DNA from 3 places in the Xanthomonas theicola genome. Region 2 is predicted to be linked to each of the others. Evidence: predicted binding sites of a transcription regulator. Region 2 holds the regulator's gene; each other region holds the start of a gene.

The links. The regulator FliA, encoded in region 2, starts transcription of late flagellar genes. The targets are predictions, from matches to a motif close to TAAAGTTTNNCNNNCNNNGGCCGATAA.
Region 1: the regulator FliA is predicted to act here: its motif matches at 2,106-2,132, upstream of G4Q83_RS04205 (flagellin).
Region 3: the regulator FliA is predicted to act here: its motif matches at 2,493-2,519, upstream of G4Q83_RS14990 (methyl-accepting chemotaxis protein).

Annotation. Positions count from the first base shown of each region.
Region 1 is NZ_CP049017.1:957,536-961,821, forward strand. Features, by position in the region: gene G4Q83_RS04200 (IS5 family transposase) at 1-470, opposite strand, end outside; gene G4Q83_RS04205 (flagellin) at 729-1,913, opposite strand; gene flgL (flagellar hook-associated protein FlgL) at 2,249-3,457, opposite strand; gene flgK (flagellar hook-associated protein FlgK) at 3,454-4,286, opposite strand, start outside.
Region 2 is NZ_CP049017.1:1,107,588-1,111,873, reverse strand. Features, by position in the region: gene flhF (flagellar biosynthesis GTPase FlhF) at 1-1,214, shown strand, start outside; gene G4Q83_RS04935 (MinD/ParA family ATP-binding protein) at 1,201-2,085, shown strand; gene G4Q83_RS04930 (RNA polymerase sigma factor FliA) at 2,082-2,831, shown strand; gene cheY (chemotaxis response regulator CheY) at 2,850-3,242, shown strand; gene G4Q83_RS04920 (protein phosphatase CheZ) at 3,242-3,853, shown strand; gene G4Q83_RS04915 (chemotaxis protein CheA) at 4,121-4,286, shown strand, end outside.
Region 3 is NZ_CP049017.1:3,199,921-3,204,206, reverse strand. Features, by position in the region: gene G4Q83_RS15005 (hypothetical protein) at 1-5, opposite strand, end outside; gene G4Q83_RS15000 (hypothetical protein) at 57-542, opposite strand; gene G4Q83_RS14995 (hypothetical protein) at 851-1,276, shown strand; gene G4Q83_RS14990 (methyl-accepting chemotaxis protein) at 1,354-2,430, opposite strand; gene G4Q83_RS14985 (DUF2339 domain-containing protein) at 2,676-4,286, shown strand, end outside.

The DNA.
Region 1 (4,286 bases), 150 kb from region 2:
CCGTTCTTGTTCTTGGTCGAGCTGGGCGCGGCAATGATCGTGGCGTCCACGATGGTGCCGCCGCGCAGGCTCTGGCCCTTGCGCGATAGGTGCGCGTTGACCCGGTTGAACAGCGTGCGCGCCAGATCGTGCGTCTCCAGCAACCGGCGGAAGTTGAGGATCGTGGTCTCGTCCGGCACCTCATCCAACCCGCCGATCCTGGCGAAACGGCGCATCGACGCCGTGTCGTACAAGGCTTCTTCCGCGCCCGGGTCGCTCAGTGCGTACCACTGCTGCAGAAAGTGGATGCGCAGCATTGTCTCCAGCGGGTACGGCTGACGGCCCGGATGGCCCGACTTCGGATAGTGCGGCGCGATCAGCGCCAGCAGGTCTTTCCACGGCACCACCTGATCCATCTCGGCCAGCAACCTTTCGCGCCGCGTCTGCTTGCGCTTGCCGTTGTACTCCGCGTCGCCGAAAGACAATTGCATCGTCGTTGTCCTGTTGGGCTTTGTACGATTGTCGCAGGATCAGAGGGAGTTGTTCAGACCATCCCTAGGAAAAGTCTGACGGCCTCACTTGCAGGGAGCCATCGCCGTGATGCGGTACTTCTCTGTGAAGCTCTGTGGGTTGGCGTAGGAGGCGCGACCACCGTGCGGTAATGCCTGGTGAGCACGCCTCGCTGTGCACCGGCAAAAAAGCCCCTTCTCGCGAAGGGGCTTGGCGTCGTGTAGGTGTCGGGCGGGCGGTTACTGCAGCAGGCTCAACACGTTCTGTGGGACCGACTTGGCCTGCGCCAGCATCGCGGTACCGGCCTGCTGCAGGATCTGCGTGCGGGTCAGCTCGGCGGTTTCCTTGGCGTAGTCGGTGTCGCGGATGCGGCTGCGCGAGGCCGACAGGTTCTCCGAGGTGGAGCTCAGGTTGGCGATGGTCGAGGTGAAGCGGTTCTGCACCGCACCCATGTCGGCGCGCGAGGAGTTGACCGCGGTCAGCGCCTTGTCGACGATTTCCAGCGCCTTCTGCGCCCCCTGGAAGGTGGAGATGTCCAGGTCGCTCAAGGTGTTGCTGGTGCCGGCGACGGCGGTGGCCGAGGCGCTGATGCCGGCGTTGCTGAAGGTGATGCCGGTGGCGCCGGTGGCCGAGCCCGCGGTGAACGAGAAGTCCTTGCCGGCCTTCAGCGATTCCAGCTTCAACGCGCCGGTGGTGCTGTCGACCGAGGCGTAGACGCCGGTCTGGTCCAGCTTGTCGTTGATCGCGGCGGCGATCTTCTTGGAGACGTCGGTACCGGCGTCGCCGACCGCCACTGCGACCGAGGCGATGTTGACGCCGTTGACCGACATGCCCGAGAAGCTGCCGCTGGCGGTCGCGGTGCCGGAGGCCAGGGCCGCCGAGCCGGTCTGGGTGGCGGCGAAGCCGGCCTTGCCCAGCGAATTGACCCTGGAGTCGACGATGGTGTTGATGCCGATGGTCTGGCCGGCATCGGCGCCGACCTGGAACAGCGCGCCGGAGAACGAACCGTCCAGCAGCTTGGTGCCGTTGAAGCTGGTCTGGTTGGCGACGCGGTCGATTTCGGCGGTCAGCTGCTTGACTTCCGAGTTCAGCGCCTGGCGGTCGGTGGACGAGTTGGTGGCGTTGGACGACTGCACCGACAGTTCGCGGATGCGCTGCAGGTTGTTGCCCATTTCGACCATCGCGCCTTCGGCGGTCTGCGCCAGCGAGATGCCGTCGTTGGCGTTGCGCGAGGCGACGTCCAGGCCGCGGATCTGGGTGGTGAAACGCTCGGAGATCGCCAGACCGGCGGCGTCGTCCTTCGCGCTGTTGATGCGCAGGCCCGAGGACAGACGCTGGATCGTCGTCGCCAGGCTGGAGCTGGTGGTGTTGAGGTTGCGCTGAGCGTTCAGCGACATAACGTTGGTGTTGATGACCTGTGCCATTTTGATATCTCCTCTAAGCGATTTATCCGGCAACCCATCGGTGCCTGGAGCCTCCGCAGGGGGGCCATCAATTGGCCGTTGCCGCTGCTGAGATAAATAACGGCGTGATGTCGACAACCTTTAGTGATTCGCTGCGGAAAAACATCGCGATGCGGCGAACCGCAAGCCTGTGGCAGTCGCGGCGAAGAGTTTGTTTCGGCCGCGGTTTGCCGAACTTTAGGGCTGTGGCGCAGGCGCGGCCTGCGACCGGCGGCGGCGACGAACTCGGTACAACGGGGGAAGGCCCGGAGGCGTCGCCGCGCTCCGGGCCTTTGTTTGCGGGGCCGGCTCGGGATTCAGCCGAGTTTGTTGAACAGGGACATCGACTGCATCTGGGTGAAGATGGTCTGCGCCGCCTTGAGCGCGGCCTGTTCCAGCTGGTACTGGCCGATCGCATCGGCGTAATCCAGGTCGCGCAGCGAAGACAGGGTCGTCTTCAGCGTCACCTCGTTGGAGGCGCGCAGCTCGGCGGCATTGTCGATCGCGGCCAACTGCGCGCCGCCGGCGGCGCGTGCGTCGATCATCTTCGCCGAGGCCTGGCCGATGTCGCGCATCGACGACTGCAGGGTGTTCTGCAGCGCGGCCTTGTCGGCGGCGGTGACCGGATCGGAGCTCAGCGCGTTGACCAGATTGGTGATGGTGGAGAACACGTCCTTGTTGGTCGAGGCGCCGATCTGGAAGCTGTCGCCGACCGCCGGTGCACCGTCCACGCGCATCTTCAGGCCAGCGAAGCTGATGTCCTCGCCGGCCTTGTAGGTGCCGGTCTTGACCACGGCGCCGCTGCCGTCGCGCACCTCATAGGCGTCGGCGGCGGTGAACGCAACGCTGTAGCTGCCGCCGTTCCAGCTGCCGGAGCCGGCGTCGCGGCTGAAATTCAGCAGCAGGCCGGTGCCGGTATTGCCGCTGGCCGCGTGCGCGTCGACGGTGCCGTCGCCGGTGCGGATGCGCATGAAGATCTCGCTGCCGGGCAGGGCGTCGGCGACCTGCGTGTCCGGCGCCACTTCCACGCTGCGCTGGGTCTGGTCGCCACTGTAGACCACCTTGCCGTCGACCACCGCAAACGGCGCGCTGGCATCGGCGGTGCCGCCGAACAGGTAGCGGCCGCTGCCGTCGGTGCTGTTGGACAGGCTCAGCAGGCTGGCGTGCAGCGACTTCAGCTCCGAGGCGATCGCCTTGCGGTCGTCGTTGGTCAAGGCCGAACTGTTCGCCTGCACCGTCAGGTCGTTGACCCGGGCCATCAGGTCGCCGGTCTGGGACAGCGCGTTCTCCTGCAGGCCCAGGCGGTTCTGTATGTTGTTGGCGTTGTCGCCGAAACGCGCCAGTTCGGCCACCGCGCGGTCCAGGTTGACCGCGGTGCCGGAGGCGACCGGATCGTCGGCGGCGGTGACCAGGCGCTTGCCGCTGGCGAGCTGCTGTTCCAAGTGCGAGATCTTGGCCTGCTTGCCCAGCATGTTGTTGACCGACTGGCTGTACATCATGCCAGTGGAAATGCGGTTGCTGCTCATCGGATCGCACTCAGGATGGACTGGAACATGGTGTCGGCGGTGGAGATCAGGTGCGATGCGGCCTGGTAGGCCTGCTGCAGGCGCAACATGTCCGACGCTTCCTCGTCCAGGTTGACGCCGGAGATCGAGTCGCGCGCGTCCTGCGCGTTGGTGTGGATCACATCCTGGGCGTCGGCTGCGTACGCGGCCTGCCGCGCCGCCGAGCCGATCGTGGTGGTCAGGCCGGACACCGCGCCGTTGAGGGTGATGGTGCCGCCGTTGAACGCTTTGGCGTCGTCCAGATTGGACAGGATCAGCGCATTGCCGTTGTTGCTGGAGCCGGCACCGGTGGGGCCGACCGCGAAGCTGTCGCCGGCGACCGGCGCGCCATCCAGGGTCAGGCTCCAGCCGTTGGCGCTGATGGTCTGTCCGGCGGTATAGGGAAATGGTCCTGCACCGTTGACGGTGTACTGGTTGGCGCCGGTGAAGGCGATGGCGGCCGGCGTGCGCAGGTTGGCGTTGTTGGCATCGACGACGCGCAGGTCGCTGAGCTTGCCGGTGCCCTTGTTGCCCAGGGTGGTGCTTGCGCTGACCGGCGAGGCCGCGGCGATGCGCGACGGGTCGGTGATCGCCACCGCCATGCCGGTGACGGCGTTGGCGGTGGGTTGCAGCAGGAACGTGTCGCCGGCTGCCGCACTGCCGGACATCTGCAGCGCCACTCCGTCGACCATGAACGGGTCGGCGGCGGTGCCGGTGCCGGTCATGGGCACGTTGGCGCCGGTGTCGGCGTGGCGGGCGGTCCAATTGGTGCCGTCGAACTTCAGCAGCAGATTCTGCCCGTTGAGCTTGC
Region 2 (4,286 bases):
CGCCGGCCGCTGCGGCGCCTGCGCCGCGGGCCCCTGCCCCGGCCGCCGCGGCCGAATTCCGCATTCCCGAGGACGTATTCCGCAACGCGCCGATCAGCGTGCCGCTGCCAAGCCCGTTCGCCGCCCCGGCCGCCGCGGCCAGCGCCGCCGCCGTGCCAGCCTGGCTCGAGGACGTCGCCGCGGTATCGCCGACCCCGGCCGCCGCGACGGCGCCCGTGGTCGCGCCGCCGGTACCCGCCGCGCCCAGCGCCGGGATCCCGGCGCTGCCGGCCCTGGCGCCGGTGCCGAGCTTCCCCGCGATGCAGAACGACGAACAATTGACTCAGCTGCGCGACGAACTGGCGCTGATGCGGCAGATGATCGAGCGCGAGATGAACCGGCTCACCGACGAACGCCTGCGCGGCTCGCCGGTGCGCGCCCAGGCGCTGGAACTGATGGACGACTACGGCTTCGACAGCGGCATCACCCGCGAGGTGGTCATGCAGATCCCGGCCGACCTGGAACTGCACCGCGGCCGCGGGCTGATGCTGGGGTTGCTGTCCAAGCGCCTGCCGATCGCGCCGCTGGACCCGATCGAGGAAGGCGGCGTGATCGCCCTGATCGGCCCCACCGGCGCCGGCAAGACCACCACCATCGCCAAGCTGGCCTCGCGCTTCCTGCAGGGCCACGCCGCCCGCGACGTGGCCCTGGTCACCACCGACACCATCCGCGTCGGCGGCCGCGAACAGCTGCACAGCTACGGCCGCCAGCTCGGCATCGCCGTGCACGAGGCCGACAGCGACACGGCGCTGCAGCAGCTGCTGGAGCGCCTGCGCGACTACACGCTGGTGCTGATCGACACCGCCGGCATGGGCCAGCGCGACCGCGCCCTGGCCGCACAGCTGCACTGGCTGCGCGCCTCGCGAGTGGTCCGGTCCTTGCTAGTACTGCCTGCCAACGCGCATTTCTCCGACCTGGACGAGGTGGTGCGCCGGTTCGCCGGCGCCGATCCGCAGGGGGCGATCTTGACCAAGCTGGACGAAACCGGGCGGTTTGGCAGTGCCCTGTCGGTGGTCGCGGACCACCGGCTTCCCCTCACCTGGGTGACCGATGGTCAGCGCGTGCCGGACGACCTGCACCGTGCCAACGCCGCCAGCCTGGTATTGCGCCTTGAAGATTTGCGGCGCGCTGCCGATAAGCCCTGTACTCCGGAGCAGACCCATGCCGTCGCGTGATTACGTCAATCTCACCAATGCCTTCCCCCTGTCGGCGACGCGCAGCGAACCGCTGGGCCCGGTGCGCACGATCGCCGTGACCGGCGGCAAGGGCGGCGTCGGCAAGACCAACATCTCGGTCAACCTGTCGATGGCGCTGGCCGACATGGGCAAGCGCACCCTGCTGCTGGACGCCGACCTCGGCCTGGCCAACGTCGACGTGCTGCTCGGGCTGACCCCCAAGTTCACCCTGGCCGACCTGGTCGCCGGGCGCTGCACCCTGGAAGAGGTGCTGGTGGACATGCCCAACGGCCTGATGGTGGTGCCCGCCGCCTCCGGCCGCCGGCACATGGCCGAGCTGCCGCCGGCCCAGCACGTCGGCCTGGTCAACGTGTTCTCCGAGCTGCAGCGCGAACTGGACATCATGGTCATCGACACCGCCGCCGGCATCACCGACAGCGTGCTGACCTTCTGCCAGGCCGCGCAGGACGCGGTGGTGGTAGTGTGCGACGAGCCGGCCTCGATCACCGACGCCTACGCCCTCATCAAGGTGCTCTCGCGCGAGCGCGGCGTGGACCGGGTGCAGATCGTCGCCAACATGGTCCGCGACCTCAACGAGGGCCGCCTGCTGTACGACAAGCTGAGCCGGGTGTGCGAGAAGTTCCTCGGCGACGTGTCGTTGAACTACCTGGGCTGCGTGCCGCAGGACGACTGGCTGCGCCTGGCGGTGCAGCGCCAGCAGCCGGTGGTCAAGGCCTACCCGTCCAGCCCGTCGGCGCAGGCGATCGCCGAAATCGCGCGGCGCACCTCGCGCTGGCAGGCGCCGACGGCGGCGCGCGGCAACGTCGAGTTCTTCGTCGAACGGATCATCCAGCAAGGGGTCGCCGCATGAACGCCGCCGCCCAGTACCGCGCCGTACAGCGCAACAGCGCCAACGACTACATCGCCCAGCATTCGGACCTGGTGCGGCGCATCGCCCACCACCTGGCGGCGCGGCTGCCGGCCAGCGTGGAGATCGACGACCTGATCCAGGCCGGCATGATCGGTCTGATCGAGGCCTCGCGCAGCTACGACGCCGACCAGGGCGCCTCGTTCGAGACCTACGCCTCGATCCGCATCCGCGGCTCGATGATCGACGAGATCCGCCGCGGCGACTGGGTGCCGCGCTCGGTGCACCGCCGCGCCCGCGACGCCGCCTCGGCGATCCGCAAGATCGAGCAGAGCACCGGCCGCGCCGCCGCCGCCAACGAAGTGGCCGCGGCGATGGACATGCCGCTTCCCGAATACCTGCGGTTGATGGAAGATGCCGCGCGCGGCCAGGTGCTGAGCCTGGAGTCGCGCATCGAGGACCACGGCGAGCTGGACAGCATCGCCAAGGGCGGCCCCAACCCGCAGCAGATGCTGGAGCGCAGCGAATTCGGCCGCGAACTGGGCAAGGCGATCGCGCAGTTGCCCGAACGCGAGCAGTTGGTGCTGTCGCTGTACTACGAACAGGAATTGAACCTGAAGGAAATCGGCGCGGTGCTCGGCGTCAGCGAGTCGCGCGTGTGCCAGATCCACGGCCAGGCCACGGTACGGTTGCGCGGGCGCCTGAAAGCGTTCGAAGCGGCCGACGCCGGCCTGGAAGACGAAGAATAAGACCCAAGGGAGTTAGCGGTGAACAAGAACATGCGGATTTTGATCGTGGACGATTTCTCGACGATGCGGCGCATCGTCAAGAATCTGCTCGGCGATCTGGGCTTCACCAACACTGCAGAGGCCGAGGACGGCAACAGTGCGCTGGCGGCACTGCGTTCGGCGCCGTTCGAGTTCGTGGTCACCGACTGGAACATGCCCGGCATGACCGGCATCGACCTGCTGCGCAACATCCGCGCCGACGACAAGCTCAAGCACCTGCCGGTGCTGATGGTGACCGCCGAGGCCAAGCGCGAGCAGATCATCGAGGCCGCGCAGTCCGGCGTGAACGGCTACATCATCAAGCCGTTCACCGCGCAGACCCTGCAGGAGAAGCTCGGCAAGATCTTCGAACGCCTGGGAGCGACCGCCTGATGAAAGCGACCGCCGAACGTAGGGCCCTGATCGAACGCCTGCAAGGTGCGCTGGACGCACTGGAACGCGGGGACGAAGCCGGCTGGCGCAAGGAAATCGACACGCTCGCCGCCTGGCGCACGCGGCCGATGATGCAGGGCCTGAGCCGGCTGGCGCGCGACCTGGGCCAGGCGCTCGGCGAGCTGCCCACCGTCCCCACCGAGGCCGGCGAGCTGGACGATGCCTGCTCGCGCCTGGACCACGTGGTGGCGATGACCGAACAGGCCAGCCATCGCACCCTGGACCTGGCCGAGGAATGCCGCGCGCTGGCCGAACAGCTGCGCGCCGGCGGACTGAGCGGCGAGCAGGGCGAGATCCTCGACAAGATCCGCCACAACCTCACCGAGATGGCCCTGGCGCAGAGCTTCCAGGACCTGACCGGGCAGATCATCCGCCGCGTCGCGGCGATCGTGCGTCGCGTGCACGAGGGTTTCGGCGCGCTGGGATTGCCGCCGAAGGACGACAACAAGAAGGCCGACGGCGGCCTGGCCGGCCCGGCGCTGGCCGGCCTGGACCGTCACGGCGTGTCGCAGAACGACGCCGACGACCTGCTGTCCGGACTGGGGTTGTAGGACCTGCCTACGCGATTGGAATAGGCCACGCCGCGCTTTGGTGCGGGCGGGGCAAGGAAGAATGAGGGAATTTATGCCGATAAACGACCGAATGATGACGCAGCACCGCGCGCACCAAAGCGCGGCCCTTCGGGTTGCCGTGTCCGGCCCCCAGGCGGCTGCGCGCGGCTTGAACAGGCGGCCAGCCTGTCGCTGCGCCGTGCACAACCACCTGGGGGCCGGACACGACAACGCGGCCTATTGCAATCGCGTGGGCAGGTCCTAGTCATGAGCGCCGTGCCCGACGACATCGCCGCCGATTTCATCATCGAGGCCCAGGAAATCCTGGACCGGCTCGGCGAGCAACTGGTGTCGCTGGAGCAGGCGCCGGAAGACAGCGCGCAACTCAACGCCGTGTTCCGTGGTTTCCACACGCTCAAGGGCGGCGCCGGCT
Region 3 (4,286 bases), 2.1 Mb from region 2:
GTCATCGGATGTTTCCCCTGTAGAGACGGAACGAACGCCGGCGCGGCGCGCGGCGCTTATTTCTTTTTCTTCGGCCGGCCCCAACTGCGGATGTAAGGCTGGCACTTGCTGCCGGCAAAATCGTAGCGGGTGATGACCCCTTCGGCATTGGCGATGAAGGTGATCTCGCAGTGGTGTTCGGCCGGCACGAAGGTGGTCTGGCTGTGCTGGTCCTGCTGGAAGATCGGCGTGGCGGCGACGCCGTTGCCGCCGCCGACCATGCCGATCATCGGTCCTTGCGTGGTCCAGTAGTCGGTGCGGTAGTGCGCCTCGGTCCCGAAGTTGTAGGTGTAGGCGGTCTCGTGGGTCTCGGTGTTTTCCGAGGTGTACAGGCAGCGGTCGACCGGCCACTGCATCATCAGTTCGCCGGCATCCCGGCCGAGCCAGCTACGGGCGATGTCTTCGGGGCTGCCGAACAGGTCGGCCGAGGCCAACGGCGCCATGCCCAGCAGTGCCAGGGCGCACAGCGTGGGCAGCACGTGGGAGCGACGGAGAGTGGGCATTGCGGGTACGTCCTAGCGCTGGGGCGGTGATGCCGGATCCATGGGCTGCAGGTGAAGCGGCTGCTCGCAGCGCGCCGGCGCGATTTCCAACATGCCGCGCGGGTGCCGGCAAGCGGCCGCGGCGGCCGCGCGGCGGTGCTGCTCGGGCGTGGACATCGGCGGCAACGCGTGCACTAATGCAGCGCTGGCCAGCGGACGTTCCCGCGCTGGCGTTGCAGACGATGGACAGGGGGCACTCAAATGGATTCAAGGAGAAAAAAATGCAGATCAACCGTGTAGGGACGGGAGTCCTGGTGCTGGCCGTGGTGATGGCGGCCGCGGTGCCGATGCAGGCGATGGCGAAAAAGCACAGCGGCACGCCGAGCTGGATGAACGCCGAGGGCGAGGTCACCAATTCTTCGGAAGTCGAAGCCGGCTATGGCGAAACCGTCAAGGGCGTCAACGACTACGAAGGCGAGATCACCGGTAAGCCGGCTCCGGACAGCAAGTTCACCCAGATCAAGATCGGCATGCCGATGAAGCAGGTGACCGACCTGATCGGCGAACCCACCGACCAGGGTTCCTACATCACCGGCAAGGCCTTCATCCCGTTCTTCTACGGTGGCGACCGCTACCGCTACGAACTGGCCTACAAGGGCCAGGGTCGGTTGGTGTTCGCCGGCAAGTCGATGGGCAGCGGCGGCAACCTGATCTGGATCATCCACAACAAGAACGACAGCGGCTACCGCGAGTAAGCGGCTGCAGCAGAGCCCGGGCCGCGTAGCGCGCCCGGGCTTTTTTGTGCCTGCGCGCCGGCTCCGGCCGGCCGCGCCTACAGCGCCTGCAGGATCAGCGAATGCCAGCCGGTGCGGTAGGTTTCGTAGCCGGGCGAGGCCGCATGCGCGATGCAGTGCGGGCGCCCGCCGAGATCGCCCAGCCGCGCGCCGCGCGGCTGCGCGAACAACGCTTCGCGGCCGGGGAAGTCGATCCGCTCCTGCAGCATGCGGCCGGCCGAATCGGCCAGGACCTGGCCGCGCTGGTCGACGATGCACACCCGGCTGCGGCCCCATTCCTGCTCGGACAGCGGCGTGCGCTGCACAACCGTCTGCGCCAGCGCATCCCAACGGAACACGATGCCGAGCACGCCCAGCACGCGGCCATCGACGCGGCCGCCGTCGCGCACCGTGCACGAATACACCAGCACGCGTTCGCCATTGGTCAGCGGGCTGGCATGCACGCCCTGGAAGCCGAACTCCTCGCCGCTGCAGGTGCGCGAGGCGTCCTCGAACCACGCCTGGCCGGACGCGTCGCTGCCGGCCGAGGCGTAGTGCTGCGGGCGGCCGTTGGCGAGGATGCGGCCATCGGTGCCGGCCAGCACCAGGTCGAAGTACACCGTGTACGAGTCCAGGATCTGGCCCATGCGCCGCGCCGCGTAGGCGAGTGCGTCGTCGCTGCGGTCGGGGCGCGCGGCTGCGACGATGGCCGCGTCGGTCGCCCACCAGCGCACGTCGCAGCTGCGTTCGTAGAGGTTGCGGTCGATCAGGTCGATGTTGCCCAGCGCCAGCTCGCCCAGGCGCGTGCGCTGCACGTCCTCTTGCAGCCGCTGCAGCGTGTTGCGCATGTCGGCGCTGGTGCTGGCGGCGACCTTGTCCAGATCCTGGGTGGCGTCGGCGACGTGCCGCGACAGCACGTCCATTTCCTGCGCGATGACGCTGAAGCCGCGTCCGGCATTGCCGATCCGCGCCGACTCGATGCGCGCGTTCATCGAGATCACGTGGGTGGTGCGGTTGATCTGGTCGATGCGCTGCAGCGATCGGCGCAGCTGTCCAAGCAGTTGGTCGGACAGGTCGACCACGGAGCGGATATGGTCGTCGATTCCCGCTTCGCTGGGCGTGGCTGGCAAGTTCATTTCGCGCTATCGGTGAGAGGAGAGGAAACGGCAAACAGCAGGCGCAACGTGGGATAGGGGAATTAGCGGCTGGCGGTGCGCCGGCTTTAGGGGCGCCGCGCCGGCATGCGTCGGCATGCGTTGCCGCGCCTGCGCCGGGTGTCGGCGGCGCGGCCGAACTCGTCTACCATTGCCCTCCGCGTCAGGATCGGCGCCGCCGGATCGCTGGCGCGCCGGGTCGTGTCGCCATTGGGGATGGAGACCGGATGGAAGCGTTGATCGTGCTGGTGGTGTTGGCGGTACTGGCGGTGCCGGTGCTGCTGGTCGTGCTGCTGGTGGCGTTGGCCGGCGTCCGCCGGCGCGTCGCCGCGCTGGAACTGCAATTGGCGCCGCTGTGCGCGGTGCCGCCGCAGGCCGACGCCGGATTCGACGCCGATGCCGGTACCGGGGGCGATGTTCAGTTCGATGCCGGGGCAGAGGACGTCGCTGCCGAGGCGGCGCGTCCGTCGGCAGCGGTCGCCCCTGTCGCCATCGCCCCTGCCACACCCGCGCCGCCGCCGCTTCCGCCGCCGTTCGCGGCCCGGCCCGCTGCGGCCGCCGCCGGTGCCGGTGCCGCGCCATCGCCCGAGGCGTGCACCGCGCCGGACCCGGGTCCGCTCGAGCGGCGGCTGGCCGGCGCCAGGCGCTGGTTCACCGCAGGCAACGTGCCGGTCAAGATCGGCATGCTGGTGCTGCTGGCCGGCGTCGCCGCGCTGCTGAAATACGCCGGCGACCAGGGCTGGCTGCGCATGCCGATCGAACTGCGCTATGCCGGCATCGCCGCCGCGGCGCTGGCCGGACTCGGCTTCGGCTGGCACCAGCGCGAACGCAAGCGCAGCTTCGCGCTGGCCCTGCAGGGCGGTGCGATCGGCGTGCTGCTGCTGACCGTGTTCGCCGCGTTCAAGCTGTCCGCGCTGCTGCCGGCCGGAGCGGCGTTCGCGCTGAGCATCGTGCTGGTGGCCGGCATGTGCGTGCTGGCGGTGGTGCAGGAATCGCGCACGCTGGCGGTGCTGGCCACGCTGGCCGGGTTCCTGGCGCCGCTCTGGCTGTCCACCGGCAGCGCCAATCACGTCAGCCTGTTCTCGTACTACGCGGTGCTCAACGCGGCGGTGTTCGCGATCGCCTGGTCCCGGCCGTGGCGGGTGCTGAACCTGCTCGGCTTCGGCTTCACCTTCGGCATCGGCACGCTGTGGGGCGTGCTGCAGTACCAGCCGGCGAAATTCGCCAGCACCGAGCCGTTCCTGCTGCTGTTCTTCGCCTTCTACCTGCTGATCCCGCTGCTGTACGCGCGACGCCAGCCGGCGGTGCGCGGCAACCCGATCGACGGCAGCCTGGTGTTCGGCGCGCCGCTGGTCGCGTTCTCGCTGCAGGCCGGGTTGTTGCGCGGCGAGGGCCTGCCGCTGGCGCTGTGCGCGCTGGGCCTGGCCGCGGTGTATGCGCTGCTGGCCGTGGCGCTGATCCGGCGCGCGCGCTTGGCGGTGCTCGGCCAGGCCTATGCGCTGCTGGCGGTGGGCTTCGCCACGCTGGCGGTGCCGCTGGCGCTGTCCGCCCGCGCCAGCGCCAGCATCTTCGCGCTGGAAGGTGTGGCGCTGGCGTGGCTGGGGCTGCGGCAGCGGCGCTGGCTGCCGCAGTGCAGCGGCGCCGGCCTGCAGATTGCCGCAGCGATCGGCTTCGTGCTGGGACTGGACGCGGCCTGGCGCGACGCCCATGCGGTGGCCAATGCGACCTTCATGAGCGGCGCGCTGCTGGCCGTGGCCGGCCTCGCCAGTGCCTGGAGCTATCGCCGCGCGCGTGCCGACACGCCGGCGCTGGTCTATTACCTGTGGGGCCTGGCCTGG